Regions from separate parts of the Streptomyces sp. NPDC101132 genome, predicted to be linked through region 4. Evidence: riboswitches for the same ligand, from Rfam matches in the RefSeq annotation. Region 4 holds a riboswitch; each other region holds the start of a gene.

Region 1 (7,405 bases), on a different contig from region 4:
ACTACTCCCTCTTCGGCTGGCAGCGGCCCTGCTACCTGATGAGCGACGGCTACGTGCCCACGTACCGCGAGCTCATCGAGGACACCGACTGGGACAAGTACGGCCGGGGCAAGGACCCCCGGTGCGCCAACTGCATGGCGCACTGCGGCTACGAGCCGACCGCCGTCCTGGCCACCATGGGCTCCCTCAAGGAGTCCCTGCGCGCCGCCCGCGAGACCGTCTCGGGCAACCGCGACTGAGGAGCGGCACACGATCACCAGGGGGACCAGCATGTCGATTCTCGAAGGGATCCGGGGACCGCACGATCTGAAAGCGGTTCCCGGCGAACTCCTGGCCGAACTCGCCGGTGAAATCCGGGAATTCCTGATCCACGCGGTCGCCAGGACCGGCGGCCACCTCGGACCCAATCTCGGCGTGGTCGAACTGACCATGGCCCTGCACCGCGTGTTCGATTCGCCGGTGGACCGCATTCTCTGGGACACCGGCCACCAGAGTTACGTGCACAAACTGCTCACCGGCCGTCAGGACTTCTCGAAACTCCGCGGAAAGGGCGGCCTCTCCGGATATCCGTCCCGCGAGGAATCCGAGCACGACGTCATCGAGAACTCGCACGCCTCCACCGTCCTCGGCTGGGCCGACGGCCTCGCCAAGGCCCGGCAGCTGCGCGGCGGCCCCGGCCACGTCGTCGCCGTCACCGGCGACGGCGCCCTCACCGGGGGCATGGCCTGGGAGGCGCTCAACAACATCGCGGCCGCCGACCGCCCCCTCGTGATCGTCGTCAACGACAACGAGCGCAGCTACGGCCCCACCATCGGCGGCCTCGCCGGCCACCTGGCCGCCCTGCGCACCGCCGACGGCTACGAGCGGCTCCTGGCCCGGGGCCGGGACCTGCTGGAGCGCACGCCCGTCGTCGGCAAGCCGCTCTACGGGAGCCTGCACGGCGCGAAGAAGGGCTTCAAGGACGCCTTCGCGCCCCAGGGCCTGTTCGAGGACCTGGGCCTGAAGTACATCGGCCCGGTCGACGGGCACGACACCGGGGCGCTGGAGGCCGCGCTGCACCGGGCCAAACGATTCCGCGGCCCGGTCCTCGTGCACTGCATCACCGAGAAGGGCCGCGGCTGTCCCCCCGCCCTGGCCGACGAGGCCGACCGCTTCCACACCGTCGGCGTCATCGACCCCGGCACCGGCCTGCCGCTGGAGACCCCGGCACCCTCCTGGACCTCCGTCTTCGGCGACGAACTGGCCCGGATCGGGGCCGAACGCCCCGACGTGGTCGCCGTCACCGCGGCGATGCTCCACCCCGTCGGCTTCACCGAGTTCGCCGCCCGCTTCCCCGACCGCGTCTGGGACGTCGGCATCGCCGAGCAGCACGCCGCCACCTCGGCCGCCGGCCTCGCCGCCGGCGGACTCCACCCGGTCGTCGCCGTCTACGCCACCTTCCTCAACCGGGCCTTCGACCAGGTCCTGATGGACGTGGCCCTCCACCGGTGCGGCGTCACCTTCGTCCTGGACCGGGCCGGCGTCACCGGCACCGACGGCCCCTCCCACAACGGCATGTGGGACCTGTCGGTCCTCCAGGTCGTCCCCGGCCTGCGCATCGCCGCCCCGCGCGACGCCGACCAGCTCCGCGCCCAGCTGCGCGAGGCCCTCGAAGTCTCCGACGCGCCGACCGTGCTCCGCTTCCCCAAGGAGGCCGTCGGAGCCCCGGTGCCCGCGGCCGGCCGGGTCGGCGGCATGGACCTGCTGCTGCGCGCCGGACCCGGCCGGGAGGACGTGCTGATCGTCTCCGCGGGCGTGATGGCCCCGGTCTGCCTCGGCGCCGCCGAGCTGCTCGCCGCCCGGGGCATCTCCTGCACCGTGGTGGACCCGCGCTGGGTCAAGCCGCTCGACGAGGCCCTCGTACCGCTGGCCGCCCGGCACCGGCTGGTCGCCGTGGTCGAGGACAACAGCCGCACCGGGGGCGTGGGCTGGGCCGTCGCCCAGCAGCTGCGCGACGCGGGGACCGACGTACCGCTGCGGTCCTTCGGGATCCCCGAGCGGTTCCTCGCGCACGCCAAACGCGGCGAGGTGCTCGCCGACATCGGGCTGACCCCGGTCGAGATCGCCGGGGGCATCGCCCGCGCCCTGGGGGGCCAGGAACAGCGCGACGGGACCGCGGCGGCGCTCCGCGGCCAGGCCGGCGCGCCCGAGGAGGAGAACACCGCATGACAGAGGACCCCACGGCCGCGGGGAAGGGCTTCGACCTCGGCCGGCTGCTGGCCGAACGCGGCGGGGAGCGGTACGAACTGCACGCCCGCCACCTCAACCACCAGCTGCCCCGGATGCTGCACACCATCGGCTTCGACAAGGTCTACGAGCGGGCCGAGGGCGCCCACTTCTGGGACGCCGAAGGCCACGACCACCTCGACATGCTGGCCGGCTTCGGCGTGATGGGCCTGGGCCGGCACCACCCGGTGGTCCGCAAGGCGCTGCACGACGTGCTCGACGCCTCGCTCGCCGACCTCACCCGCTTCGACTGCCAGCCGCTGCCCGGGCTGCTGGCCGAGCGGCTGCTCTCGTACAGCCCCCACCTGGACCGGGTCTTCTTCGGCAACAGCGGCACCGAGGCCGTGGAGACGGCGCTGAAGTTCGCCCGCTACGCCACCGGCCGGCCCAGGGTGCTGTACTGCGCCCACGCCTTCCACGGCCTGACCGCCGGCTCCCTCTCGGTCAACGGCGAGAACGGCTTCCGCGACGGGTTCGCCCCGCTGCTGCCCGACACCGCGGTGCCGCTCGGGGACCTCGGCGCCCTGGAGCGGGAGCTGCGCCACGGGGACGTGGCCGCCCTGATCGTCGAGCCGGTCCAGGGCAAGGGGGTGTACCCGGCGCCGCCCGGCTACCTGCGGGCCGCGCAGGAGCTGCTGCACCGGCACAAGGCCCTGCTGATCGCCGACGAGGTGCAGACCGGCCTCGGCCGGACCGGCGACTTCTACGCGTACCAGCACGAGGCGGGCGTCGAGCCCGACCTGGTGTGCGTGGCCAAGGCGCTCTCCGGCGGGTACGTGCCGGTGGGCGCCACCCTCGGCAAGGACTGGATCTTCAAGAAGGTCTACTCGTCCATGGACCGGGTGCTGGTGCACTCGGCCAGCTTCGGGTCCAACGCGCAGGCGATGGCGGCCGGGCTCGCGGTGCTCTCGGTGATGGACGACGAGGGGCTGGTGGCGCACGCGCGGGCGACGGGCGACCTGCTGCGCGGCCGGCTCGCGGCCATGGTGGGCGAGTACGAGCTGCTGCACGAGGTCCGCGGCCGCGGGCTGATGATCGGCATCGAGTTCGGCCGGCCCTCGTCGCTGGGGCTGCGCAGCCGGTGGACGATGCTCCAGGCGGCCCGCAAGGGACTCTTCGCTCAGATGGTGGTCGTCCCGCTGCTGCAGAAGCACCGGATCCTGACGCAGGTCTCCGGCGACCACCTGGAAGTGATCAAGCTCATTCCGCCGCTGGTGATCGACGAGGCGGACGTGGAGCGGTTCGTCGCCGCCTTCCGGGACGTGATGGACGAGGCCCACGGCGGCGGCTCGCTGATGTGGGACTTCGGGCGGACGCTGGTGAAGCAGGCGGTCGCGGGGCGCTGAGCGGCGGCACGGACCCGCACGCGTGTCCGCGTGCGGGTCCGTCGCGTTCTGGCGGGGCGTCAGTCCAGCAGGCGCTCGCGCAGCCGGTCCAGGGTGTCGGGGCCCAGCGCCAGCCCCTCGGCCAGGTAGCCGTCGACCCCGCCCCAGACCTCGTCGATGGTGGCGAAGGCCGCCTCCAGGTACTCGGCCCGCGCGTCGAAGAGCGGGCCGAGCAGCGCCATCACCTCGGCGGAGCGGGCCTCGGGGGCGTCGCTGCCGCGGCGGACGCGGTAGCGGCGGTGCGGGGCGTTCGACTCCAGGTAGTCCGTGACGATGGCCCCGCGCTCCACGCCGAGCGCGAGCAGGGTGACCGCGATGGACAGGCCGGCCCGGTCCTTGCCGGCCGCGCAGTGCATCAGCGCGGGGACGCTGTCCTCGGCGAGGGCGTGCACCACCCGGCTGTGCTCGGCCGTCCGCTCCTTGATCATTTTGCGGTACGAGGCGGACATGCGCGCCGCGGCCCGGCCGTCGCCCAGGACCTCCTCCAGCTGGGCGAGGTCGCCGTCGCGGACCATCTTCCAGAACTCCGCGCCGTCGGCGGGGTCGGAGAGCGGGATGTTGACGTTGCGCACGCCCGGCAGCTCGACGTCGGGGCCCTCCAGCGCCTTGTCGGCGGCGTTGCGGAAGTCGAAGACGGTGTGCAGTCCGAGCGATGCGAGGTAGTGCGCATCGGTATCGGTGGCATGTGCCAGATGTCCGCTTCGGAACAGACGCCCCGTTCGCACCCTCCGTCCATCCGTGGTCGGAAGTCCGCCCACATCGCGGAAGTTGCGCACGCCGGTCAGCTCCGGCTCGGTCGACGGCGCCTGGGGTATCTGCTGGGTCACGTGGGGGCTCCTGGCGGCTCGGGGGACATGTCCGAATTGCACTACTTGGCGTCAAGTTACCGCAATGAGGCGGCAGATGTGCGACCTCCTCGTGAGGCAGATCATACGGTGACCGTCCGTGGCTGCGATGGAATCCCGAATTCCGCTGTGGTGCTGGCTGTTACACGTCCGCAATAGACGGAGTGTGACGGGAATTCCGTCGATCATTCATCCGGGTGATTCCCCACGGGAATTCGCGGCTTGTTCCGTCTGAGGGCGCTGGATTACCGTCGCCGTCGATCCGGGTGGAACGCCGAATCCTGCCGCCTCCCGGAAACCGCACCCGACCACTCGTGCGGCAGGAGCGGGGGAACCAGGTAAGCCGCCGGACGCGATCTTCTCGCGCCGGCTCGGGGTGAAGCCGCACGCGTGCGGCCGGGCATCTCCAGCCCGAACCCGACAGCTCACCTCGCAGGCGCCGGAGAGGAATGCGCCATGCCCGGAAAGGGTAAGCACCGCCGCCCCAAGTCCAGCCCGATAACCCGCGGTTTCGTCGCCGCCGGTACCGGAGGCGCCGCCCTCGCGCTGCCGCTGATGGGGGCCGCCGGCGCCCACGCCGCCGGGCCGGCCGCCGCCCCGCAGGCGCTGCCCGCGCAGGCCGCCCAGGCTCCGCTGGCCGCTCCGGCCGCCGTCCTCGCCGCGGCCCCGCAGGCCGCCCCCGCCACGTACACCGTGGTGGCCGGCGACCACCTCTCCAAGATCGCGTACGAGCACCACCTGAGCGGCGGCTGGCAGAAGCTCTACGCCGACAACCGCGAGGCCGTCGGCGGCAACCCCTCCCTGATCCACCCCGGCCTGGAGCTCACCCTGGGTGCCGCGGCCGCGCCGAAGGCCGCCGAGGCTCCGGCGAAGCCCGCCGCCGCGCCCAAGCCGGTGAAGAAGACCCCGGAGAAGACCCGCCAGAAGGCCGTCCGCAAGAGCGAGCCGAAGGCCGCCGCCCAGGACTCCGGTGCCGACCGGTCCGCGGCCACCGCCAGCCGCTCCACCCAGCGCTCCGCCGCCGCGGTGAGCGCCGCCGGCTTCGTCGCCCCGGTCAGCGGCGGCATCAGCACCTCCTACCGGGCCGGCGGCGGCATGTGGGCCAGCGGCTACCACACGGGCGTCGACTTCTCGGTCGGCTCCGGCACCACGGTCCGCGCGGTCGGCGCCGGCACCGTGGTCTCCGCCGGCTGGGGCGGCGCGTACGGCAACGAGGTGATCATCCGGCACGAGGACGGCCGCTACTCCCAGTACGCCCACCTCTCCTCGCTCAACGTCTCCGCGGGCCAGTCGGTCGGCGCCGGCGACAGCATCGGCCTCTCCGGTTCCACGGGCAACTCCACCGGCCCGCACCTGCACTTCGAGATCCGTACGGGTCCGAGCTACGGCGACGACATCGACCCGCTGGCCTACCTGCGGGACAAGGGCGTCAGCGTCTGAGCCACGCCGGCGGGCGCCCCCGCGGCGTCCGACGCGCACACCGAGGCAGCCGTACGGCCGGGACCCGAGGGGGGTCCCGGCTGTACGGCTGTTTTCGGCCAAACTGACCGGGTGGTCCAGATCACCCCGCGTCAACCCCTTCCTACGGTCGCGTAGGTCACATCCTTCGGTGAAGGATGTGCTCCCGTGGCAGGAGAATCGACACCTTCAACAGCAACAGCACCCGTATCCACCCTCCCCATCGGCTCGTACGCCGCCATCGGGGACAGCTTCACCGAGGGCGTCGGAGACCCCGGCCCCGACGGCGCCTTCCTCGGCTGGGCCGACCGGCTGGCGGTCCTGCTCGCCGACCGCCGCGACGAGCACGACTTCCGGTACGCCAACCTCGCCGTACGCGGCAGGCTGCTGGACCAGATCGTGGCCGAGCAGGTGCCCCGGGCCAAGGAGCTCGCGCCCGACCTGGTCACCTTCTGTGCCGGCGGCAACGACATCATCCGGCCCGGCAGCGACCCGGACGCGGTCGCCGAACGCTTCGAGGCGGCCGTCGCCGACCTCACCGGCGTCGTGCCCACCGTCATGATCACCACGGGCTTCGACACCCGGGGCGTACCGGTCCTGCGCCACCTGCGCGGCAAGGTCGCCACGTACACCGCGCACGTCCGCTCGATCGCCGACCGGTACGGCTGCCCCGTCCTCGACCTCTGGTCGCTGAAGTCCGTGCAGGACCGGCGGGCCTGGGACGACGACCGGCTCCACCTGTCCCCGGAGGGCCACACGCGGGTCGCGCTGCGCGCCGCGCAGGTCCTCGGCCTTGAGGTGCCGGCCGACCCGGACCAGCCCTGGCCGCCGATGGTGCCCCGCGGCTCCGCCGAGGTCACCCGCGACAACATCCAGTGGGCCCGCGAGCACCTCGTACCGTGGATCGGCCGGCGGCTGCGCGGCGAGTCCTCGGGCGACCACGTCGAGCCCAAGCGGCCCGACCTGCTGCCGCTCTAGCGGGACGGCCGGCACCGGGAGGGCGCGCCCGTACGGGAGAGGGGCGCGCCCGGCCCGGGAACGGCCCGGCGGGGGAAGCGCGGGACGCAGGCGGGGGAGCGGAGGCCTCCGTTTCGCGTGGCGCGGCCGGAATCCTTCGGCGGGCGCGCACGTTGGGAAGGGCAGAGCACACTCACGTCCCATCGTCACAGGAGGCGCCTTGACCGGCTCCCGTCCCCTGCGCGCAGGGCTGCGCGCGCTGCGGCCCGAGGCCTTCGGCGCGGACCCGTCCGGAGAGCGGATGGAGCGGATCCGCCGCTCGCCGAACTTCGCCGACGGCGTCTTCCAGAACCCGGTGGGCACCCGGGAGCGGCCGAGCGGCTCGGCGCTCGCCTTCGCCAAGATCTACTTCCGCAAGGAGGAACGGATCCGGCGCACGCCCCGCGCACCGATCCCGGTGCACCCCACCACCCTGGCCGACATCGCCGGACCCCC
Region 2 (7,405 bases), 110 kb from region 4:
ACGGCCTCGGGGTGGAAGCCGTTCTTGATCTCGATGACCAGGCGCAGGCCGTGCGAGCGGTCCGTGAGGTCCTTGACGTCCGCGATGCCCTGGAGCTTCTTGGACCCGACCAGGTCCTTGATCTTCGCGATCACCTTCTCCGGGCCGACCGTGAAGGGGAGTTCCGTGACGACCAGGCCCTTGCGGCGCGCCGTGACGTTCTCCACCGTCGCCGTGGCGCGGATCTTGAAGGTGCCGCGGCCCGACTCGTACGCGTCCTTGATCCCCTGGAGTCCCACGATCCGGCCGCCGGTGGGCAGGTCGGGACCCGGGATGAAGCGCATCAGCGCCTCCAGGTCCGCGTTCGGGTAGCGGATCAGGTGGCGGGCGGCGGCGATGACCTCGCCGAGGTTGTGCGGCGGCATGTTCGTGGCCATGCCGACCGCGATCCCGGACGCGCCGTTGACCAGCAGGTTCGGGTACGCCGCGGGCAGCGCGACGGGCTCGCGCTCCTGGCCGTCGTAGTTCGGCGTGAAGTCGACCGTGTCCTCGTCGATCGACTCCGTCATCAGCGACGTGGCGTCCGCCATCCGGCACTCGGTGTAACGCATGGCCGCCGGCGGGTCGTCGTTCCCCAGCGAGCCGAAGTTGCCGTGGCCGTCCACCAGCGGCAGGCGCATCGAGAACGGCTGCGCCATGCGCACCAGCGCGTCGTAGATGGAGGCGTCGCCGTGCGGGTGGAGCTTGCCCATCACCTCACCCACGACGCGGGCGCACTTCACGTACCCGCGGTCGGGGCGCAGGCCCATCTCGTTCATCTGGTAGACGATGCGGCGGTGCACCGGCTTCATCCCGTCCCGCGCGTCGGGCAGCGCGCGGGAGTAGATCACCGAGTACGCGTACTCGAGGAAGGAGCCCTGCATTTCGTCGACGACGTCGATGTCGAGGATCCTCTCCTCGAAATCCTCCGGCGGCGGGGTCTTCGTGCTGCGGCGGGCCATCGCTGCTGCGGCTCCTCGTGATCCGAGATCGGTCTGACGCGGTCCATTGTGGACCGCCCCGCCGACAACGCCGACCCCGACCCTGGGGGTACCCCCGGACGGGGTGCGGCGAAGGGTCCGCGGAAGGCCCCGGGAACTTCTCCGCCCGTCGGCGCGCTTGCATACAGTGGCAGGACTTCTCTCATCGCGATCGAAGGGATCACATGCCCATGGGTCACACGGCCACAGCGCAGGCCGCCTCCGGCGGCCTGACAGCGACCGAGCACCGCCTGGCCAACGGCCTGCGCGTGGTGCTGTCCGAGGACCACCTGACCCCGGTCGCCGCGGTCTGCCTGTGGTACGACGTCGGTTCGCGCCACGAAGTCAAGGGGCGCACCGGTCTGGCTCACCTCTTCGAGCACCTGATGTTCCAGGGCTCGGCGAGCGTCTCGGGCAACGGTCACTTCGAGCTGGTGCAGGGCGCCGGCGGGTCGCTCAACGGCACCACGAGCTTCGAGCGCACCAACTACTTCGAGACCATGCCGGCCCACCAGCTGGAGCTCGCGCTCTGGCTGGAGGCGGACCGGATGGGCTCCCTGCTCTCCGCGCTGGACGACGAGTCCATGGAGAACCAGCGCGACGTGGTGAAGAACGAGCGCCGCCAGCGGTACGACAACGTCCCGTACGGCACCGCCTTCGAGCGGCTGACCGCCCTGGCCTACCCCGAGGGCCACCCGTACCACCACACGCCGATCGGCTCCATGGCCGACCTCGACGCCGCCACGCTGGAGGACGCCCGAGCGTTCTTCCGTACCTACTACGCGCCGAACAACGCGGTGCTGTCGGTCGTCGGCGACATCGACCCCGAGCAGACCCTCGCGTGGATCGAGAAGTACTTCGGCAGCATCCCCTCCCACGACGGCAAGCAGCCGCCGCGGGACGGCAGCCTGCCGGACGTCATGGGCGCGCAGCTGCGCGAGGAGATCGTCGAGGAGGTCCCGGCCCGCGCGCTGATGGCCGCCTACCGCCTCCCGCACGACGGCACCCGCGAGTGCGACGCCGCCGACCTCGCCCTCACCATCCTCGGCGGCGGCGAGTCCTCCCGCCTGCACAACCGCCTGGTCCGGCGCGACCAGACCGCCGTGGCCGCGGGCTTCGGCCTGCTGCGCCTGGCCGGCGCGCCCTCCCTGGGCTGGCTGGACGTGAAGACCTCCGGCGGCGTCGAGGTGCCCCGCATCGAGGCGGCCGTGGACGAGGAGCTCGCCCGCTTCGCCGCCGACGGCCCGACCTCCGAGGAGATGGAGCGCGCCCAGGCCCAACTGGAGCGCGAGTGGCTGGACCGCCTCGGCACCGTCGCCGGCCGGGCCGACGAACTGTGCCGGTTCGCCGTGCTGTTCGGCGACCCCCAGCTGGCGCTGACCGCCGTCGAGCGGGTGCTCGACGTCACCGCGGAAGAGGTGCAGGCCGTCGCCGCGGCCCGGCTCCGCCCGGACAACCGCGCGGTCCTCGTGTACGAACCGCTGCCCGCCACCGAAGACAACGCCGAAGGGGCAGACCAGTGACCGCCGACGTCGCTTCCTCGATGACCTTCCACCCCCAGCCGCAGGCCGGACAGCCGAAGCCGTGGGCCTTCCCCGCCCCCGAGCGCGGCACGCTCGGGAACGGCCTGACCGTCCTGCGCTGCCACCGCCCCGGCCAGCAGGTCGTGGCCGTCGAGGTCATCCTCGACGCCCCCCTGGAGGCCGAGCCCGAGGGCCTCGACGGCGTGGCCACGATCATGGCCCGTGCCCTGTCGGAGGGCACCGACAAGCACTCCGCCGAGGAGTTCGCCGCCGAGCTGGAGCGCTGCGGCGCCACCCTCGACGCGCACGCCGACCACCCCGGCGTCCGGGTCTCGCTGGAGGTGCCCGCCTCCCGCCTGCACAAGGCCCTGACCCTGCTCGCCGAGGCCCTGCGCGCCCCAGCCTTCGCCGACAGCGAGGTGGACCGCCTGGTCCGCAACCGCCTCGACGAGATCCCGCACGAGCTGGCCAACCCGCAGCGCCGGGCCGCGAAGCAGCTCTCCAAGGAGCTCTTCCCCGCCACCCTGCGCATGTCGCGTCCGCGCCAGGGCAGCGAGGAGACGGTCGGCCGGATCGACTCCGGGGCCGTGCGCGCCTTCTACGAGGCCCACGTGCGCCCGTCGACGGCCACGGCGGTGGTGGTCGGCGACCTGACCGGCACCGACCTGGACGCCGTCCTCGCCGACACCCTGGGCTCCTGGACCGGCGGCTCCGGCGAGGCGTACCCGGTCACGCCGGTCACCGCGGACGACACCGGCCGCGTGGTGATCGTGGACCGGCCCGGCGCCGTGCAGACCCAGCTGCTGATCGGCCGGATCGGCGCGGACCGCCACGACCGCGTCTGGGCCGCGCAGGTCCTCGGCACGTACTGCCTCGGCGGCACGCTCACCTCGCGCCTGGACCGCGTGCTCCGGGAGGAGAAGGGCTACACGTACGGCGTGCGCGCCTTCGGGCAGGTGCTGCGCTCCACGGCCGACGGGACCGGCGCCTCGATGCTGGCCATCAGCGGCTCGGTGGACACGCCCAACACCGGCCCCGCGCTGGGCGACCTGTGGCAGGTGCTGCGCACCCTCGCCGCCGAGGGCCTGACCGACGCCGAACGCGACGTGGCCGTGCAGAACCTGGTCGGCGTGGCGCCGCTGAAGTTCGAGACCGCGGCGGCCGTCGCCGGCACCCTGGCCGACCAGGTCGAGCAGGAGCTGCCGGACGACTTCCAGGCGCAGTTGTACGCGCGGCTCGCCGAAACCGGCACGGTGGAGGCGACTTCGGCCGTGGTGAACGCCTTCCCGGTGGACCGTCTGGTGACGGTGCTCGTGGGTGACGCGTCCCAGATCGCGGACCCGGTGCGGGCGCTGGGCATCGGAGAGGTGACCGTGGTCACCAACTGACCCGGTTCCGGCCCGACATGGAGCGGGGCCCTGATGGATTGTCCATCAGGGCCCCGTTTGCGATTTCTGTCCGTTTCAGGGCGTTCGTTGCCTGAATGACCCGTGGCGTACGCCACAAAACAGCGTGTCCGTTTGGTGATTGTCCGACGATCCGCCTAGCGTCAACCTCGCTGTCCGTCAGCTGTAACAGCCGCACCCGCGGCACCGGACAGCAATCGCCGAGTCCCCGTCAGGCGCGAGCCTGGGGAGCCGGGGACCCACATCAGTCCCTGGGGTGAATCGGACCGCCTCGCCAGAGGTGGCCCGTAGGAGACCTTCCTGCTCCGAACCCGTCAGCTAACCCGGTAGGCGAGAGGGAAGGAAAGGATCAGCCTCTCCATGGCCTTTGGCAGTCGTGCCACCGGTAAGCACCGTGGCCCCAGCCGTCTGAGCCGCAAGAGCGCGAACGTGGCCGGCATAGCCGCCCTCGCGACCACCGGTGTCGTCGGCACCCTGGCCGGCCCGGCCTTCGCCGCCACCGACGCCGACTCCCGCGGCCCCGAGGACACCGGCCTGAACGCCGTCGTCGTCGCGGACGACCTCGCGGGCCAGATCGAGGCCCAGGCCGAGTCCCAGCAGGCCGCCGCCGAGATCGCCGCCGCCAAGGCCCAGGCCGAGAACGAGGCCCGCCAGCGTGCCGCCGAGGCCAAGGCGAAGGCCGAGGCCAAGGCCAAGGCCGAGCGCGAGGCCGCCGAGCGCGCCGCCCGCGAGGCCGAGCGCAAGCGTCTGCTCACCTACGTCGCCCCCGTCGCGGGCTCGTACGTCAGCACCTCGTACAAGGCCGGCGGCTCCATGTGGTCCTCCGGCAGCCACACCGGCATCGACTTCCACGCCGCCTCCGGCACCTCGGTGCACGCGGTCGGCCTCGGCACGGTCGTCGAGGCGGGCTGGGGCGGCGCGTACGGCAACAACGTCGTCATCAAGATGAACGACGGCACGTACACCCAGTACGGCCACCTCTCGTCGATCAACGTCTCGGTCGGCCAGCGCGTCACCCCGGGCGACCAGATCGGCCTCTCCGGCTCCACGGGCAACTCCAGCGGCCCGCACCTCCACTTCGAGGCCCGCACCTCGGCCGACTACGGCTCGGACATCGACCCGCTGGCGTACCTGCGCTCGCACGGCGTCAGCATCTGACCCGCGCCACGCCGCGCCCCCGCCGCCCCGCGGCGACCCCCGCTTCCCGAAGGCCCCGGCTCCCCGAGCCGGGGCCTTCGGCGTGCCCGGCGCGCGGAGAGCCGGCGTGTCGGGACCGGTGGTCGGGACCGGCGGTCGGGACCCGGCATGTGCGGATCTGGCAAAAAACCATTCCGGAATTCATCGCCGCGCTCCGGAATTCCTCGTTTCTGCAATAGAGTCGGCGGCACACATGTCGACGCCGACCGCGTTTCGCGGGGATTAAGCGGAGGTCCGGTCATGCGCATTCCCGCGCACGCGGTGTGCACGGCGATCCGCGACGACATCGTCGCCGGCGTCTTCGAGCGCGGCAGCAGGCTCACCGAGGAACTCCTCGCCCGCCGGTACGGCGTCTCGCGCGTCCCGGTCCGCGAGGCCCTGCGCACCCTGGAGTCGGAGGGTTTCGTCACCACCCGCCGGCACGCCGGGGCCTGCGTCGCCGAGCCCACCGAACAGGAGGCGGCCGACCTGCTGGAGCTGCGGGTGCTGCTGGAGCCCCTGGGGGCCTCCCGGGCCGCGCAGCGCCGCACCGAGGGCCACCTGAAGGTGCTGCGCGGGCTCGTGCGCCTGGGCCAGGAACGCGCCCGCCGGGGCCAGGGGGAGGACCTGCGCTCCCTGGGTGGCTGGTTCCACGAGACGCTCGCCCAGGCCTCCGGCAGCCCGGGCCTGATCTCGATGCTCACCCAGCTGCGGCACAAGATCGCCTGGATGTACGTGGTGGACGCCCCGGCCCACCCCGTGGAGTCCTGGGCCGAGCACGGTGCCATCGTCGACGCCGTGGCGCGCGGGGACGCCGACCGGGCGCGGGCGCTCACCGCCGCGCACATGCACCGGACCACGGGGGCGCACCGGCTGCGGCGGGCGCGGGGCGAGGGGCAAGTGAGGGGTTCGCAACCTGCCGTAAACACCGCGGGTGGCCGCTTTTAACAAAGTCCGTATACAAAGGGACTGCGGAATTTGTTGGGCCGCCAATTTCCCGTGCCCTGATATCGGCGCGGACATTTCCTGCCCGGCCCGGAGTCCCGGGTGTGGAGAATGAAAATGAGCCGCACCCCGCCGAGCGGGGTACGGCTCATTCGGCGGCCGGAGACCGGCCGGAGATCGGCCGGAAACCGGCCGGAAGCTCAGACGGTCTCGGGAAGCTCCTCGAGTCCCTCCGCGACCAGCTTCGCCAGGCGGTCCAGAGCGGCGTCCGCGCCCTCGGCGTCGGAGGCCAGGATGATCTCCTCGCCGCCCTGCGCGCCCAGGCCCAGCACGGCGAGCATGGAGCCGGCGTTGACGGGCGTGCCGTCGACCTTGGAGATGGTGACCGGGATACCGGAAGCGGTCGTCGCCCGGACGAAGATCGAGGCGGGACGAGCGTGCAGGCCCTCGGCCCAGCCGACGTTGACGCGGCGCTCTGCCATGGTGATGCCCTTCAGGTTCTACGGGTTGTCTAGACCACTATCTCACGACCGCCGGGCTGCATCCGACCGACCTTCGGCCCGAAGGAGTCCGCCGTTCGACCTCCCAGCTTGCCCTGTTTGTCCCTCTTGCCCAACCCGCCGCGCGCGTGGGGTCCGCCGGGCCCCGGGCCGTACTCTTGGCCCATGCGGACGCCGTCGGACCCTTCGTACCCGGCCCACTGGGAAGCGGATGTCGTGCTGCGCGATGGCGGCACCGCCCGGATCAGGCCGATCACCACCGAGGATGCGGGCCGGCTGGTCAGCTTCTACGAGCAGGTCTCGGACCAGTCGAAGTACTACCGGTTCTTCGCGCCCTACCCGCGGCTGTCCGCCAAGGACGTGCACCGCTTCACCCATCACGACTACGTCGACCGGGTCGGCCTGGCCGCCACCGTGGGGGACGACTTCATCGCGACCGTCCGCTACGACCGGATCGACGCCACCGGCCGCCCCGCCACCGGCCCCGCCGACGAGGCCGAGGTCGCCTTCCTGGTCCAGGACGCCCACCAGGGCCGCGGGGTCGCCTCCGCACTGCTCGAACACATCGGGGCGGTGGCCAGGGAGCGCGGCATCCGCCGCTTCGCCGCCGAGGTGCTGCCGGCCAACACCAAGATGATCAAGGTCTTCACGGACGCCGGCTACACCCAGAGGCGCAGCTTCGAGGACGGCTCCGTCCACCTCACCCTCGACCTCGAACCCACCGCCGAGTCCCTGGCCGTCCAGCGCGCCCGCGAGCAGCGCGCGGAGGCCCGCTCCGTGCAGCGGCTGCTCTCGCCGCGCTCCGTCGCCGTGATCGGCGTCAGCCGCACCGAGGGCGGCGTCGGCCGGGCCGCCCT
Region 3 (7,405 bases), on a different contig from region 4:
GCCCTCAGTCACGTACGCCGCTGACCACCACGCCACGTACTCAACTCGCGGGAGTTCGCGATGCTCACCCCCTTCCACCCTGCCCCGGCACGTCTCACCGGCTGTCCGGTCGCTCCGCCCACGCCCCAGGACCCGGCCGCACCCGCACCGGATGCGCTGGCCTGCTCGCTCACCCTCCCCGGGGAACCGCACAGCGCCCGCATCGCCCGCGGAACCGTCCGCCTCGCCCTCCTCACCCACCGGCTGGACGGACTCGTCCCCGCGGCGGAACAGGTGACCGGCGAGATGGTGGCCGCGGCCTGGCGCCTGAACCCGGGCCGGGACCTCTACCTCTCGCTCCGCTGGCGCGACGACGCGCTCCGCCTCGCGGTCTACGACGGCCACGCCCCCCACGAACACCCCCGCCTGGCCGCCGCCTGCGAGGCCCGCCGCCGCGGCGCGCTCCGCCTCCTGTCGGCGGTGGTCCGGGAGAGCGGCGGCCAATGGGGCTTCGGCGAATCGCGCGAACCGGGCGGCGGCACCCGCACCTGGGCCACCCTCCCGGGCAACCCGACCCACACCCACGCCCACCCCCTCCGCGGCACGTGATGCCGCGGAGGGTCCCGGGCGGCGGGTCAGGACTCCGGCCCGCGCCCGTCCAGCAGCCGTTCGGCGAACGCCCGCGCGGCGGTCAGGTCCCGGGCGTCCGGGCGCTCCTTGTTGATGCCGCCGACGAGCTTGAAGATCGCCCAGGTGTCGAACCCCCGGCACCGGAAGCTGCCGTCCACCGCGAAGCCCTTGCCTTCGAGGATCCGGACCAGCGGGCGGGTGAACGGCGCCGCCGACCCGTCGGGGAGCCCGCTGGTGGCGAACACGAACGCCCGCCCCCGCCCGGAGGGCAGTCCCTTGACGAGGTCGATCAGGCGGGGGTGGAGCCTGCCGTAGTAGACGCCCGAGCCGAACCCCACGAGGTCGGCGCCGGCCAGCTCCGCCGGGTCGGCCTCCTCCGGCGACACGACCCGCGCACCGAGCACCTGCGCCATGCAGTCGGCGACGCGACGCGTGTTGCCGTGCGACACGGAGGCGCACACGATGACTGTCCTCATGCTTCACGATCCCTTCCTTCGTTGCTCCCGCTTCCGCAAGGAGGACCGTGCAGCGCCGTCGGATGTGACATCCCTTCCCGCGGCGGGGCGGCTCGGGGCACCAGGGGGAAACCCGGCCGTTAGGGTCGCCGTATGCACGACCAGGCCGCGCCCGATTCCCCGCCCACCCTCTTCGACTGGCAGTTCGCCACCGATCCGTACCCGGCGTACGCGTGGCTGCGGGAGCACTCGCCCGTGCACCGCACCGCGCTGCCCAGCGGGGTCGAGGCCTGGCTCGTCACCCGGTACGCCGACGCCCGGCAGGCCCTCGCGGACCAGCGGCTCAGCAAGAACCCGGCGCACCACGCGGAGCCGGCGCACGCCAAGGGGAAGACCGGCATCCCCGGCGAGCGCAAGGCCGAGCTGATGACCCACCTCCTCAACATCGACCCGCCGGACCACACCCGGCTGCGCCGGCTGGTGTCGAAGGCGTTCACGCCGCGCCGTGTGGCGGAGTTCACCCCGCGGGTGCAGGAGCTGACCGACCACCTCATCGACGGCTTCGCGGAGAAGGGGGAGGCGGACCTCATCCACGAGTTCGCCTTCCCGCTCCCGATCTACGCCATCTGCGAGATGCTCGGCGTACCGCGCGAGGACCAGGACGACTTCCGCGACTGGGCCGGGATGATGATCCGCCACGGCGGCGGACCCCGCGGCGGGGTGGCCCGGTCGGTCAAGAAGATGCGCGGATATCTGGTGGAACTGATCCACCGGAAGCGGGACGACCTGGGCGACGACCTCATCTCCGGACTGATCCGGGCAAGTGACCACGGCGAGCACCTCACCGAGAACGAGGCCGCGGCGATGGCATTCATCCTGCTTTTCGCCGGTTTCGAGACCACCGTCAATTTGATTGGGAACGGGCTGTATTCCCTTTTCCGGAACCCCGGCCAGCGGGCCCGGCTCCAGGACTCGCTCGCGGCCGGCGAGACCGCCCTGCTGGAGACCGGGATCGAGGAGCTGCTGCGTTACGACGGGCCCGTCGAGCTGGCCACCTGGCGGTTCGCCACCGAGCCGCTGACCCTCGGCGGACAGCGCATCGCCGCAGGTGAACCGGTACTCGTCGTCCTCGCCGCGGCCGACCGCGACCCGGCCCGCTTCGACCGGCCCGACACCCTCGACCTCTCCCGCACCGACAACCAGCACCTCGGCTACGGGCACGGCATCCACTACTGCCTCGGCGCCCCGCTCGCCCGCCTCGAAGGACAGACCGCGCTCGCCACCCTGCTGACCCGGCTGCCGGACCTGCGACTTGCCGTCGACCCGGACGAACTCCGGTGGCGCGGCGGGCTCATCATGCGCGGTCTGCGCACCCTGCCCGTGGAGTTCACCCCCCGCCCCAAACAACGGAATTGAGCATTCCTCACTTTCGTGACCTCAACGTGATCTGCGCATCATCGACTTGTGACATCCGTTCGAACCCCGCTAGGTTCGCCGTCACTTCCTTTGCCGCCACGCGAAAGGTCCACCTCATGCGTTCCGGGAACGGCCGTCACCGGCGCCCCCGTCAGGCCCCTGCGCTCGTCGTCACGGCGGGCGTCACCGGCTCCGCACTGGCGCTGCCGCTGCTCGCCGCCACCAACGCCAGCGCCGCCGACACCGCCACGTGGGACAAGGTCGCCGAGTGCGAGAGCGGCGGCACCTGGAGTGCCGACCTCAACAACGGCTTCTACGGCGGGCTGCAGTTCACCCAGGAACTGTGGAAGAGCGCCGGCGGCGAGGAGTACGCGCCGCGCGCCGACCTCGCCAGCCGCTCGCAGCAGATAGCCGTCGCCGAGCGGGTGCTCGCCGAGAAGGGCCCCTCGGCCTGGCCGCTCTGCGCTGCCCCCGCCGGGCTCACCAAGGCCGGCCCCAAGGCCGACGTGGACGACGGCCTCGGCAAGCCGAAGCCGATCACCCCCGCGCCGGTACGCCCCGACGAGGGCTCCGGCGCCACCGAGGAGGCCGGTACGGGTACGAAGACCCCCGCGCCCCCCGTGACGCGCACCCCGGCACCGCCGGCCACCGGGACCCCCTCGGGCACCGCGACCCCGGGTGCCACCGGCACCCCCGGCGCCACTCCCGGCACCGCGACCCCCGGCACCCCCACCGCCCCCGGCACGGGCACGCCCACCACCCCGGGCGCCACCGGCACCCCGGGCACGCCCGGAGCGACCGACGGGGCCACCCCGGGTGCGACCCCCGGGGCCACCGACGGGTCGGCCACCCCCGGCACCGGCAAGCACCGCGGCGACGCGGCCGACGAGACGTCAGGGGACGTGTCGGGCGAAACGGACGGAACGGGACGTCACGCCCTGACCGCCGACCCGCTCGCTCCTGACGCCGGGTCGGGTACCGGTGTCACCCCCGAGGGCGCCGGCGAGTCCACGTACATCGTCAAGTCCGGCGACAGCCTCTCCCGCATCGCGGACGCGAAGGGCCTCAAGGGCGGCTGGAGTGCGCTGTACAAGGCCAACGAGCAGGTCATCGGTGACGACGCGGACCTCATCAAGCCTGGTCAGAACCTCGACCTAAGCCAGAACTAGGGGCACTTCGGGCATCCGATAAAGCGGGCAATGTCCGGATTCATGTAAGTCTGGCGTCAGTGAGACATGAGTCTCAGGCCGTCAACTGGCGTGTCCCGCCCGGAAGCTCGGCTACCGCCCCTTCTCACCTGCGCAAATACCGGTTCCCGGTGCGCAAGTACGGGCCGTTTCTCCCCGATGTCCTGCCTTGAACATCGGGGAGCGGTCTGTCTACGGTCTGAACCGCTCGCCACCGCGGGCTCCTTCGACCGCATCGCCGAGTCCTGCCGGCGGACGGGGGAAACAGTCGTCGCGCAAGCGCCGAAGGCAGGAGCGGGGGACCCAAGGTTTGTGCCGGGCCCGGCCGTTGAAAGACGGTCACGGAACGGCTTGGGGTGAAGCCACGCGCTAGGACGCGAGGCCGGGCAACTCACTACGCCCGAACCCGACAGCTCACCTCGTAGGCGTCGGTGAGGAGAAGCCTCCAATGCTGCTTTCCAAGGGCAAGCACCGCCGTGCGTCCAAGGCCACCCGCATCGTCACCCTCGTCGGCGTGACCGGCGCGGCCGTCGCCGCCCCGCTGATGGTGGCGGGCACCGCCAACGCCGCCACCGCCTCCGAGTGGGACCGCGTCGCGCAGTGCGAGTCCGGTGGCAACTGGTCCATCAACACCGGCAACGGCTACTACGGCGGCCTGCAGTTCTCGCCCTCCACCTGGGCCGCGTACGGCGGCACCGCCTACGCCCCGCAGGCCAACCAGGCCAGCAAGTCCCAGCAGATAGCCATCGCCGAGAAGGTGCTGGCCGGTCAGGGCAAGGGCGCCTGGCCGAGCTGCGGCGTCGGCCTGTCCGGTGCCAAGTACAACGGCGGCGGCTCGGGCGAGTCCGCCCCGGTCAAGAAGAAGGCCAAGAAGAAGACGACGGAGACCCGCACGCAGCAGGCTCCGACCACCCGCTCCGAGCGCACCGCCGCCGCCCCGAAGCCCGCGGCACCGGCCACCGGCTTCAAGAAGGGCAACGGCTCCTACGAGGTGAAGGCCGGCGACACCCTCGGCACCATCGCCGACGCCCAGAACGTCAAGGGCGGCTGGGAGAAGCTCTTCGAGCTCAACAAGGACATCGTCACCGATGCCGACCTGATCTACCCGGGCCAGATGCTGAAGCTCTCCTGAACGGCTCCGGTACGGGAGTGATCCCGGACCGGCACCGGCCACGCCCGCCCGGCGCGTCCTCCCCCCGACGCGCCGGGCGGGCGTTCCCCTATATGCAGTCGGCGCGCCGCCCCCCCCTGTACGGCCGGCGAGCCCCTCCCTCGTGCGGCCGGCGAGCCCCTCCCTCGTGCGGCCGGCGAGCCGCTCCGTCACCCCTCCGGAGCCCCTTTGGGAGCCCCTGTGCTCGTTTGATCAGGGGTCTATGTCCTGGAAGACGGGTATTCGGTCCCTTTTTCGTCCCAGGACCCGGGCGGTCGGGCGGCCGACGCCCCCGACGGGGTTAGGCTCTAGGCGGCGAGGCCGGTCCCACGGCCCCACACGCCACCGCACATCTAGCGTCACATCCCAGAAGGAGATGCTCGTGCCGTCCATCGACGTCGTCGTAGCCCGGGAAATCCTGGACTCCCGAGGCAACCCCACGGTCGAGGTCGAGGTGGGCCTCGACGACGGCAGCACCGGCCGTGCTGCCGTTCCGTCCGGCGCCTCCACCGGTGCCTTCGAGGCCATCGAGCTCCGTGACGGTGACCCCAACCGCTACATGGGCAAGGGTGTCGAGAAGGCCGTCCTGGCCGTCATCGAGCAGATCGGCCCGGAGCTCGTCGGCTACGACGCCACCGAGCAGCGCCTGATCGACCAGGCCATGTTCGACCTGGACGCCACCGACAACAAGGGCTCCCTCGGCGCCAACGCCATCCTGGGCGTCTCCCTGGCCGTGGCCCACGCCGCCTCCGAGGCCTCGGACCTGCCGCTGTTCCGCTACCTGGGCGGCCCGAACGCGCACCTGCTGCCCGTTCCGATGATGAACATCCTCAACGGTGGGTCGCACGCCGACTCCAACGTCGACATCCAGGAGTTCATGATCGCGCCGATCGGCGCCGAGTCCTTCTCCGAGGCCCTCCGCTGGGGTGCCGAGGTCTACCACACCCTCAAGAAGGTCCTGCACTCCAAGGGCCTCTCCACCGGCCTGGGCGACGAGGGCGGCTTCGCCCCGAACCTGGAGTCGAACCGCGCCGCGCTCGACCTCATCGTCGAGGCCATCAAGCAGGCCGGCTACACCCCGGGCAAGGACATCGCGCTCGCGCTCGACGTCGCCGCGTCCGAGTTCTACAAGGACGGCAAGTACGAGTTCGAGGGCCAGTCCCGCTCGGCCGCCGAGATGACCGAGTACTACGAGGGCCTCGTCGACGCCTACCCGCTGGTCTCCATCGAGGACCCGCTGTTCGAGGACGACTGGGCCGGCTGGAAGGTCATCACCGACAAGCTGGGCTCCCGCGTCCAGATCGTCGGCGACGACCTCTTCGTCACCAACCCCGAGCGCCTCGCCCGCGGCATCGAGGAGGGCTCCGCCAACGCCCTGCTCGTGAAGGTGAACCAGATCGGTTCGCTGACCGAGACCCTCGACGCCGTCGAGATGGCCCAGCGCAACGGCTTCAAGTGCATGATGTCGCACCGCTCCGGCGAGACCGAGGACGTCACCATCGCCGACCTCGCCGTCGCCGTGAACTGCGGTCAGATCAAGACCGGCGCCCCGGCCCGCTCGGACCGCGTCGCCAAGTACAACCAGCTGCTGCGCATCGAGGAGATCCTCGACGACGCCGCGGTGTACGCGGGCCGCAGCGCGTTCCCGCGCTTCAAGGGCTGACCCGGCCGAACCGGCTGACAGCGCCCTGAGCCTCCGTACGTCCCCGCACTCGGTCCCGTACCGTGTGCGGGGACGTACGTGCTTATCAGGGGAGGCGGGACATGGCCGGGAACCGGGATCGGTTCTCCACCGCGACCAGGCTGAAGGCGCTCGGCGAGCGGACCGCGGCCCACGTCTACCGCTCCCAGTCCCGCCGGCAGGTCCGGCGCAGCCGCCTCACCGGGCGCGCGGCGCTGCTCGTGCTCGTCCTCTGTACCCTGGTCGTCGCCCTCGCGTATCCGATGCGCCAGTACGTATCCCAGCGCTCGGAGATCGCGGAGCAGCAGCGGGAGGCCGACCGGGCGCGGCAGCGCCTGGAGGAACTCCGCGACGAGAAGGCCCGCTGGCAGGACCCGGCCTACGTCGAGCAGCAGGCCCGCCGGCACCTGCACTACGTCCGGCCCGGGGAGATCGGCTACACCGTGATCGACCCGGAGGCCGAGGAGCGGCGCAGCGCCGACGAGGGTGCGGCCGACCGCCCCTGGTACTCCAACGTCTGGGACGGCGTCGACCAGGCCGACCGCCCGGACGAGGACTGACGCACCGCCCGACGCACCGCCCGCCCGCACCGCCCGACCGACGCACCGCCCACTGACGTAGCCCACAACAGCACACGAACGAAGAGACGCATCCCAGGCATGGACACGCCCCCGCCCCAGACCGACCGGACCGAGCCCACGGACGCGGACGTCGCCGCGTTCAAGGAGCAGCTGGGCCGCCCGCCGCGCGGTCTGCGCGCCATCGCCCACCGCTGCCCCTGCGGCCAGCCCGACGTGGTCGAGACGGCTCCGCGGCTGCCCGACGGCACGCCGTTCCCGACGCTGTACTACCTGACCTGCCCCCGCGCCGCCTCCGCCATCGGCACCCTGGAGGCCAACGGCGTGAT
Region 4 (7,405 bases):
GGCACCGACATCGTGCTCATCGAGGCCGACGTGTGCGGCGGCGGCGCCAGCGGCGCCAACGCCGGTTACCTGATGCCCATGTGGGCCCGGTTCAGCAGCCTCGTCGCCATCGGGGGCCCCGAGGAGGCCCGCCGCATCGGCGAGGCCTCCGCCGCCGCCGTCGACGAGATCCTCGACTTCGCCGACGCCCACGCCATCGACATCGAGTACCGCCGCGGTCCCTGGATGTGGGCCGCCTCCGCGCCCGGCCAGCGGGGCGCCTGGCAGCAGACCCTGGACGACCTGCACCGCGCCGGCATCGAGCCGCTGCGGCAGATCACCGCGGCCGAGGCCCGCGCCGCGGTCGGCACCTCCTCCCACCACGGCGCCGTACTCGACCCCGGCTGCGCCACCCTCCAGCCCGCCAAGCTGACCCGGGGCCTGCGCCGGGCCGCCCTCGACGCGGGCGTCCGCATCCACGAGCGCACCCCGCTGACCGCGCTGCGGGCCGCGGAGGGCCGTACCGTGCGCGCCCACACCCCGTACGGCAGCGTGCACGCGGACCGGGTGGTGCTCGCGATCAACGCGTGGGCCGGGCAGCTGGAGGACCTCGGCCGCCGCATGGTGACCGTGGCCAGCGACACCCTGCTCACCCGGCCCGTGCCGGCCGAGCTGAAAGCCCTGGGCTGGGACGGCGAGACCTCCGTCTGCGACTCCCGGCGCCGGCTGAACTACTACCGCACCACCCCGGACGGCCGGCTCCTCTTCGGCAAGGGCGGCTCCGGCGTCGCCTTCGGCGGCCTCGGCCCCGGCACCCTCTGGGGCGAGGCGCTGCGCCCGGCCGAACTCCGCGCCCAGCTCGGCCGCCTCTTCCCCGAACTCGCCGCCGCCCCGGTCGACATGAGCTGGACCGCGCCCGTGGAGTACTCGGTGACCTCGCTGCCCTTCGCCGGCTGGCTGAAGTCCGTGCCCGGCGTCTGCTACGCCACCGGGTACTCCGGCGACGGCGTCGGCCCCTCCCGGCTGATGGCCCGGGTGCTGGCCTCCTTCGTGCTCGGCACGGACGACGAGTGGTCGCGGTCCGCGTTCACCCGCCCGCCGGCCGGGTGGTTCCCTCCGGAACCCCTCCGCTACCCGGGCTCGCGCCTGGTCCTCCCCGCGCTCCGCGCCGTGGAGGCCCGCGAGGACCGCGGCGGCCGCGTCCCGCCCGCCGTCAAGCGCCTGCTGTCGGTGTTCTGACCCGCCGTCGGGCAGCCGCCGGCGGCCCGGGAGCGGGAGGGCCGGGGAGGCGGGCGGCGGCCCGGAAGCGGAACGCCGGCTGCTCTATGCGCGCTCCGTAACGGTCGGGGGCGGAGGGGCGTACGCAGCGTGGCGCGGAGCATAACCACCTGGTCAGCCGCACGAAGCGGAGCACCTGAAGCCAGCACGGGGGACCAGCATGCACAGCACCCGCAGGGGCGGGAGGAACCTCGCCCTCGGAGCCGTGGCCGTCGCCGCGCTCCTTTCCACCACCGCCTGCACGGACGGCGCGAAGGACGACGCGCGCCCCGGCACCCGGCCCGCGACCCAGAGCCCGAGCGCTCCCGCGGGGTCCGGGGGCCGGACCTCCGCGCCGCCCGCCGACCCCGGCGGGCCGGGCCCGTCCGCGTCCGGCGGTCCCGGGAGCCCCACCGCTCCCGCCGGCTCGCCCAAGCCGGGCGCGTCCGGCGGGCCCGGCGGGGGAAAGGACGGCAAGGCCGCCTGCACCTCCGCGAACATCTCCATCGCCACGACCTTCTACCGGCAGGACTCGGGCCGGCACATGCTGCTCACCGCCACGAACACCGGGAAGACGCCCTGCACGCTGTACCGCTACCCCTTCGTGCGGTTCGGCGACGGCGCCCAGGACCCGATCGGCCCGCTGGAGTCGGACTGGCACGCGGTGGCCACGATCCGTCCCGGCGGCAAGGCCTACGCGGGCATGCGGCTCTTCCGCGCCGGTGAACAGGTCGACCTGAAGAGGAAGATGACGGTCGGCTTCGTGGATCGGGACGGCGAACTCGGCACGCCGCTGAACGTGCCGCTGCCCGAGCCCACCTTCGTGGACGTCGGCCCGACGCCGGGCGTCACCTACTGGAACACGAGCGAGTCCGTGGTGAACAGGTACATGTTCGCCACCTGACCGGCCCGGCCCGCACGGCGGCCGCGGGCCGGCTCTCTCCGGCCGGCCCGCGCCGCCGGCTACGCCGTGTCCTGCCGCGCCGACGGCGCCGTCAGGGTGCTGAGGATCTCCGCGCAGATCGCCAGGGCCGTCTCGGCGGGGGTGCGGGCGCCCAGGTCGAGGCCGATCGGGCCGTGGACGCGCGAGAGTTCGGCCTCGCCGGTGCCGCCGGCCAGCAGCTCCTCGCGGCGCCGGGCCTGCGTACGGCGGGAGCCGAGCGCACCCACGTACGGGATGCCGGTCCGCAGCGCGTGCGCGAGGGTCGGGACGTCGAAGGCCGGGTCGTGGCTCAGCATCGCGAGGCAGGCGGAGCCGCGCCGGTCCGTCAGCAGCTTCTCCGCCTCGGGGCCGCTCTCGGTGGTGGTCCACTCCCAGCCCAGCAGCCCGGCCTGACGGCCGATCAGCTCCGCGAGTTCGCCGCCGCCGCCGATCACCAGGTACGGGTCGGCCGGGAAGACCTCGATCAGTACGAGGCCCTCGTCGTCGTACCGGGCCTCGTGCCCGGCGCGGTGCCGGGCCAGCAGCTCCCGCGCGTCCCGACCGGCCTGCGTACCGTCCTCGTCGCCCGCCCGCACGACGGTGCTCGCCACCCGGGTGCCGTCCTCGGCCAGCCGGGTCACCAGCGCCGCGCTCTCGCCCAGGGCCAGGGACTCCCACCACTCGTCCGGCACCGACGCCAGCGGCTGGACCAGGATCTCCGCCTGGCCGCCGCAGGTCAGCCCGGCACCGGTGGCCTCGGAGCCGTGCACCGACACCCGGCAGACCCGGGCGCCGCCCTCCTCGATCGCGGCGGCCTCCGCGACGAGCTGCTCGTCGAACACCCCGCGGTACAGGCTCCCCGCACACGCTCCGCGCGGATCGACGAGCAGCGCACCCGCGGGGTCCCGGGGCCCGAAGCCCTGCTCGGCCACCGGCCGTGCCAGGAACGCCCCCCGGCCCTCGGCCACCCACTGCCGCGCCGTCTCCACCAGCTCGCGCATCACACGCCGCCCTTCTCGACTCCGCCCGGTCTTCCCAGGTCAGCCCCCAACGTATGCCCGCTCCAGGCCGCCCGACCCCGTTCGCGACGAGTTTCGGGCGGACCACCAACCCACCCGCTTGGACGATCACCCCAACCCCGCCGGGGCCCGTCCTCGTGAATGCCACCGGGCCCGGCGCGCCACCGCCCCCGCGGGGGCCGCAGGGCCGCCGCCGGCACGGTCCAGGCAACGGTTCCATACCGGTGGGCCGGTGCGCCGTTTCCGGTGCGGCCGCGCCCGGTTGAGAGGGCGTGAAGACGACATCGACGCCCGGGCCGCTCGCCGCGCTCCAGGGTGCCTACTGGCTCGACTCCCCGTCCGCGCACGAGGGCGAGGACTGCGGTCGGTGTGCCGCCCTGCGCACGGACCCCGAGGTCCCCGGGCCACCCGCCGCCGAACCGCCGCACGGGCGCGCGCCGGTGCTGCTGCGCATGGCGATGACGCTGCTGGCCGCCGCCTCGATCGTGACGGCGTTGCTGCTGACCGGCCTCCACGTGGTGCCCTGAGGGCGACGGGACGCGCCGGTCAGTCCTCGGAGCGTTCGGTGACGGGGGCGTCGGTGCGGTCGCCGAGGAACTCGTACCAGCGCCGCTGGAGGCACACGTACCGGGTGTCGGCCTCGACCAGCCGGAGGAAGGCGCCGACGGCGTCGGCCAGCCTGCCCTGGAGGCCGCCGTCGGCCAGGTCACCGGCGTCGGTGAAGCCCTCGTGCGCCCTGGCGAGGCTGAACATGTCCGGGTAGACGCGGCAGCCCAGGTGCTCCAGGGGGACGCGCAGGGCCCACAGGCCGCGGTTGCCGCCGACCAGGGACGGCGAGGCGGAGACGAGCAGCGCGTGCTTGTCCTTGAAGGGCTGCGGCCGGACCCGGGACACCCAGTCGACGGCGTTCTTCAGCACCCCGGGCACGGAGGCGTTGTACTCGGGCGAGGAGATCACGAAGCCGTCGCAGGAGGCGATCCGCTCGCGCAGGGCCAGCGCGCCCTCCGGCAGCCCCGTCTCGGCCTCGGCGTCGCCGTCGTAGACCGGCATCGGGAAGTCGGCCAGCCGGGCCAGGTCGACGGCCGCGCCCGCCTCGGCGGCCAGCCGGGCCACCAGGGCGGCCAGCCGCGTGTTCAGCGACCCGGCGCGCAGCGAGGCGCCGAAGACCAGCAGGCGGACCGGCTGGCGCACCTCGTCGGGGACCGGCATGCGGGCCGCTTCGGGGACCGCTGCGGGTCCGGGGTCAACAGTCATGGGCCGCTGCCTCCAGTGCGGGGGGTGTGACCACGAGACCAGCACAGCGGGGGAGCGGCGGACGGGTGCCGGGGCCGTGCCGGGGGCGAACTCACCCGGGCGGCGGCGGCCCCTCCGGCCACCCTCACCAGAACGGACTAAAACGGACATAAATGAGCGCTTGCGACGCATCCCGCTTTTCCGTGCCGCGCCGGTATTTCACACTCCTTGTGGGCCCCGGTGATATGTGTCACGCGAGGCTTTCGCGTGACATGCCGGGGTGGACCCGAAAGCGTTGCCGCGACTGGAAAGTTGGGGTGAGCCGGAAAATCGATCTTGCCATTTTCCGGCCCGAATTCCCCCGTTCGCTTTCCTTTAGCGAATTCAGGACTTGTTCCGTCCCGCGGCTCTCGCCTACGGTCACGCTCATTCCGGGTGGAACGCCGAATCCTGCCGCCGCCCGGACCGCACCGTCCCCATTCAATTCACGTACGGCAGGAGCGGGGGAACCAGGTAAGCCGCCGTTCCGCGATCTTCCGCGGAACGGCTCGGGGTGAAGTCACCACGTGTGGCCGGACAACTCCAGTCCGAACCCGACAGCTCACCTCGCAGGCGACGGAGAGGAATGCGCCATGCCCGGAAAAGGCAAGCACCGCCGCCCCAAGAACACCCGTCTGACCCGCGGCTTCGTCGCCGTCGGCACCGGTGGTGCCGCCCTGGCGCTGCCCGTGCTGGGTGCCACCACGGCCAGTGCCGCGGCCCCCGCCACGGCCGGGACCGTCGCCCCGCAGGCCGTCGGCGCCGCCCCCGCCGCGGCACCGAAGGCCCCGGTGACCTACGCGGTCAAGGCCGGCGATTCCCTCGTGAAGATCGCCGAAAAGCATTCCCTCGCCGGCGGCTGGAAGAAGCTCTACCAGGACAACAAGACGGTCATCGGTGAGGACCCGTCACTCATTCGTCCGGGCCTGAAGCTCTCCGTCGGGGCGGCCGCCGGGAAGGCCGCGCCGGCCCGGAAGGCCGCGCCCGCGCGGGCCGACCGTTCCGCCCGTACCACCCTCAAGGCCGCGGCTCCCAAGGCGAAGAGCTACGCGAACAACCTCGACGGGTGGATCCGCGAATCCCTGGACATCATGGTCAAGCACGGGATTCCCGGCAGCTACAACGGCATCTACCGCAACGTCATGCGGGAGTCCTCGGGCAACCCGCTCGCCATCAACAACTGGGACTCCAACGCCGCCGCGGGCATTCCCTCCAAGGGCCTGCTCCAGGTGATCGACCCGACGTTCCGCGCCTACCACGTGCCCGGCACCTCGACCGACTCGTACGACCCGGTCGCGAACATCACCGCCGCGTGCAACTACGCCGCCGCGCGCTACGGCTCCATCGACAACGTCTTCGGCGCCTACTGATCCCCCTCGGGTGTGCGACACCGGGACCGGCGGCCACGGCCGCCGGTCCCGGCCGCGTTCGCGGGTGCGATCGCAGGGGGAGTGCCCGGCCGCGCGCCCGCGTCAGGTCCGCGTGTACCTGACGTACGGCGGCCGGGGGCGTTGAGCGCGGGCCCCGGGCTGCCGAAGCTGGCCGGAAGTGGCCCCCGGCCGCGGCGCCGGCACCCCCTCCGCCGTGGCCCGGGGCGTGATGTCGCGCCGACCGGATGAGGAACCACGTGATCGACCTCGATGGACAAGTCGCCCTGACCACAGAGCTCTTCGGTGACCCGGAGGCCCTCTTCGGCACGCTCGGCGGGCGCGGCCCGGTCCACCGCGTCGCCCTGCCGGACGGCATGCCCGCCTGGCTGGTGACCGGCCACCGGGAGGTGCGGGAGGCGCTCTCCGACCCCCGCCTCGTCCGCGGCGCGCACGCCGCCGCGCCCGAACTCCGGCAGTACCTCGGCATGTACAGCGACGAGTTCGTGCTCACCAAGCACATGATGCTGAGCGACCCGCCGGACCACACCCGGATGCGCAAGGTGGTCGCCAAGGCCTTCACCCCGCGCCGGGTCGAACTGCTGCGCCCCCGCGTCCAGGAGATCACCGACGGGCTGCTCGACGCCGTCCTGCCCGCCGGCCGGGCCGACCTCGTGGAGGCCCTGGCGCTCCCGCTGCCGATCGCGGTGATCTGCGAGATGCTCGGCGTCCCGTTCGGAGACCGGGACGAGTTCGGCCGCTACGCCGAGGTCATCACCGGCATGAACGCCTCCTCGGGGCCCGGCGAACTCGCCGCCGCCGGGCAGTGGTTCAACACCTACCTCAGCGAGCTGATCGCCCGCCGCCGCACCGAGCCCGGCGACGACATGATCTCCGGCATGCTGGAGGCCCAGCGGCACGGCGACACGCTCTCCGACCTGGAGATGCGCTCCAACGTCTTCATCCTGCTGGTCGGCGGCTTCGAGACCTCCGTGAACCTCATCGCCAACGGCGTCCTCGCCCTGCTGCGCCACCCCGACGCCCTGGAACGGCTCCGGGCGGACGAGGGCCTGCTGCCCGGCGCCGTCGAGGAGCTGATGCGCTTCGACAGCCCGGTCTCCACCGTCACCTACCGCTTCGCGACCGAACCGCTCACCATCGGCGGGGCCCAGATCCGGCCCGGCGACCACGTCGCGGTCTCCATCGCGGCCGCCAACCACGACCCGGCCAAGTTCACCGAGCCCGGCCGGCTGGACATCACCCGCCGGACCAACGGCCACCTGAGCTTCAGCCACGGCATCCACTTCTGCCTCGGCGCCCCGCTGGCCCGGCTGGAGGGCGAGATCGCGCTCCGCGAGGTGCTGCGGCGGCTGCCCGGCCTCCGCCTCGCCGAACCGGCGGAATCGCTCACCTGGAAGCAGAACTTCATCGTGCACCGCCTCGACCGGCTCCCGGTCACCTTCACCCCCGGGCCCGCGTAGACCCGGCCCGCAGAACCACGGACCGCGCGGCCGCTCCCGGGGCCGGGCCCCGCTCAGAGCCCGGGGAGCGGCTCCGGGTCCGGCTCGCCCGCGGCGTCGGAGCCCGGC

The links. A riboswitch is a leader RNA that binds a small molecule or an ion and turns the genes downstream of it on or off. The one in region 4 is predicted to bind cyclic di-AMP.
Region 1: another riboswitch for cyclic di-AMP. It lies ahead of ACIQUR_RS03055 (peptidoglycan DD-metalloendopeptidase family protein); the one in region 4 lies ahead of ACIQUR_RS19245 (transglycosylase SLT domain-containing protein).
Region 2: another riboswitch for cyclic di-AMP. It lies ahead of ACIQUR_RS18805 (M23 family metallopeptidase); the one in region 4 lies ahead of ACIQUR_RS19245 (transglycosylase SLT domain-containing protein).
Region 3: another riboswitch for cyclic di-AMP. It lies ahead of ACIQUR_RS06895 (transglycosylase family protein); the one in region 4 lies ahead of ACIQUR_RS19245 (transglycosylase SLT domain-containing protein).

Annotation. Positions count from the first base shown of each region.
Region 1 covers NZ_JBIVYX010000001.1:675,051-682,455, reverse strand. Annotated here, with positions in the region: gene hpnH (adenosyl-hopene transferase HpnH) at 1-239, shown strand, start outside; gene dxs (1-deoxy-D-xylulose-5-phosphate synthase) at 271-2,208, shown strand; gene ACIQUR_RS03065 (aspartate aminotransferase family protein) at 2,205-3,611, shown strand; gene ACIQUR_RS03060 (tyrosine-protein phosphatase) at 3,671-4,477, opposite strand; cyclic di-AMP (ydaO/yuaA leader) riboswitch at 4,758-4,947, shown strand; gene ACIQUR_RS03055 (peptidoglycan DD-metalloendopeptidase family protein) at 4,952-5,935, shown strand; gene ACIQUR_RS03050 (SGNH/GDSL hydrolase family protein) at 6,122-6,931, shown strand; gene ACIQUR_RS03045 (MBL fold metallo-hydrolase) at 7,131-7,405, shown strand, end outside.
Region 2 covers NZ_JBIVYX010000007.1:343,566-350,970, reverse strand. Annotated here, with positions in the region: gene ACIQUR_RS18820 (DNA topoisomerase (ATP-hydrolyzing) subunit A) at 1-980, opposite strand, end outside; gene ACIQUR_RS18815 (M16 family metallopeptidase) at 1,184-2,521, shown strand; gene ACIQUR_RS18810 (M16 family metallopeptidase) at 2,542-3,909, shown strand; cyclic di-AMP (ydaO/yuaA leader) riboswitch at 4,116-4,275, shown strand; gene ACIQUR_RS18805 (M23 family metallopeptidase) at 4,288-5,085, shown strand; gene ACIQUR_RS18800 (GntR family transcriptional regulator) at 5,365-6,051, shown strand; gene ACIQUR_RS18795 (HPr family phosphocarrier protein) at 6,249-6,530, opposite strand; gene ACIQUR_RS18790 (GNAT family N-acetyltransferase) at 6,714-7,405, shown strand, end outside.
Region 3 covers NZ_JBIVYX010000002.1:595,843-603,247, forward strand. Annotated here, with positions in the region: gene ACIQUR_RS06875 (ATP-binding protein) at 61-588, shown strand; gene ACIQUR_RS06880 (flavodoxin family protein) at 615-1,085, opposite strand; gene ACIQUR_RS06885 (cytochrome P450) at 1,218-2,480, shown strand; gene ACIQUR_RS06890 (transglycosylase family protein) at 2,597-3,649, shown strand; cyclic di-AMP (ydaO/yuaA leader) riboswitch at 3,938-4,110, shown strand; gene ACIQUR_RS06895 (transglycosylase family protein) at 4,116-4,799, shown strand; gene eno (phosphopyruvate hydratase) at 5,194-6,480, shown strand; gene ACIQUR_RS06905 (septum formation initiator family protein) at 6,582-7,058, shown strand; gene ACIQUR_RS06910 (DUF501 domain-containing protein) at 7,158-7,405, shown strand, end outside.
Region 4 covers NZ_JBIVYX010000007.1:452,672-460,076, forward strand. Annotated here, with positions in the region: gene ACIQUR_RS19220 (NAD(P)/FAD-dependent oxidoreductase) at 1-1,218, shown strand, start outside; gene ACIQUR_RS19225 (DUF4232 domain-containing protein) at 1,418-2,140, shown strand; gene ACIQUR_RS19230 (XdhC family protein) at 2,200-3,159, opposite strand; gene ACIQUR_RS19235 (hypothetical protein) at 3,450-3,704, shown strand; gene ACIQUR_RS19240 (NADPH-dependent FMN reductase) at 3,724-4,386, opposite strand; cyclic di-AMP (ydaO/yuaA leader) riboswitch at 4,842-5,038, shown strand; gene ACIQUR_RS19245 (transglycosylase SLT domain-containing protein) at 5,043-5,819, shown strand; gene ACIQUR_RS19250 (cytochrome P450) at 6,077-7,297, shown strand; gene ACIQUR_RS19255 (hypothetical protein) at 7,351-7,405, opposite strand, start outside.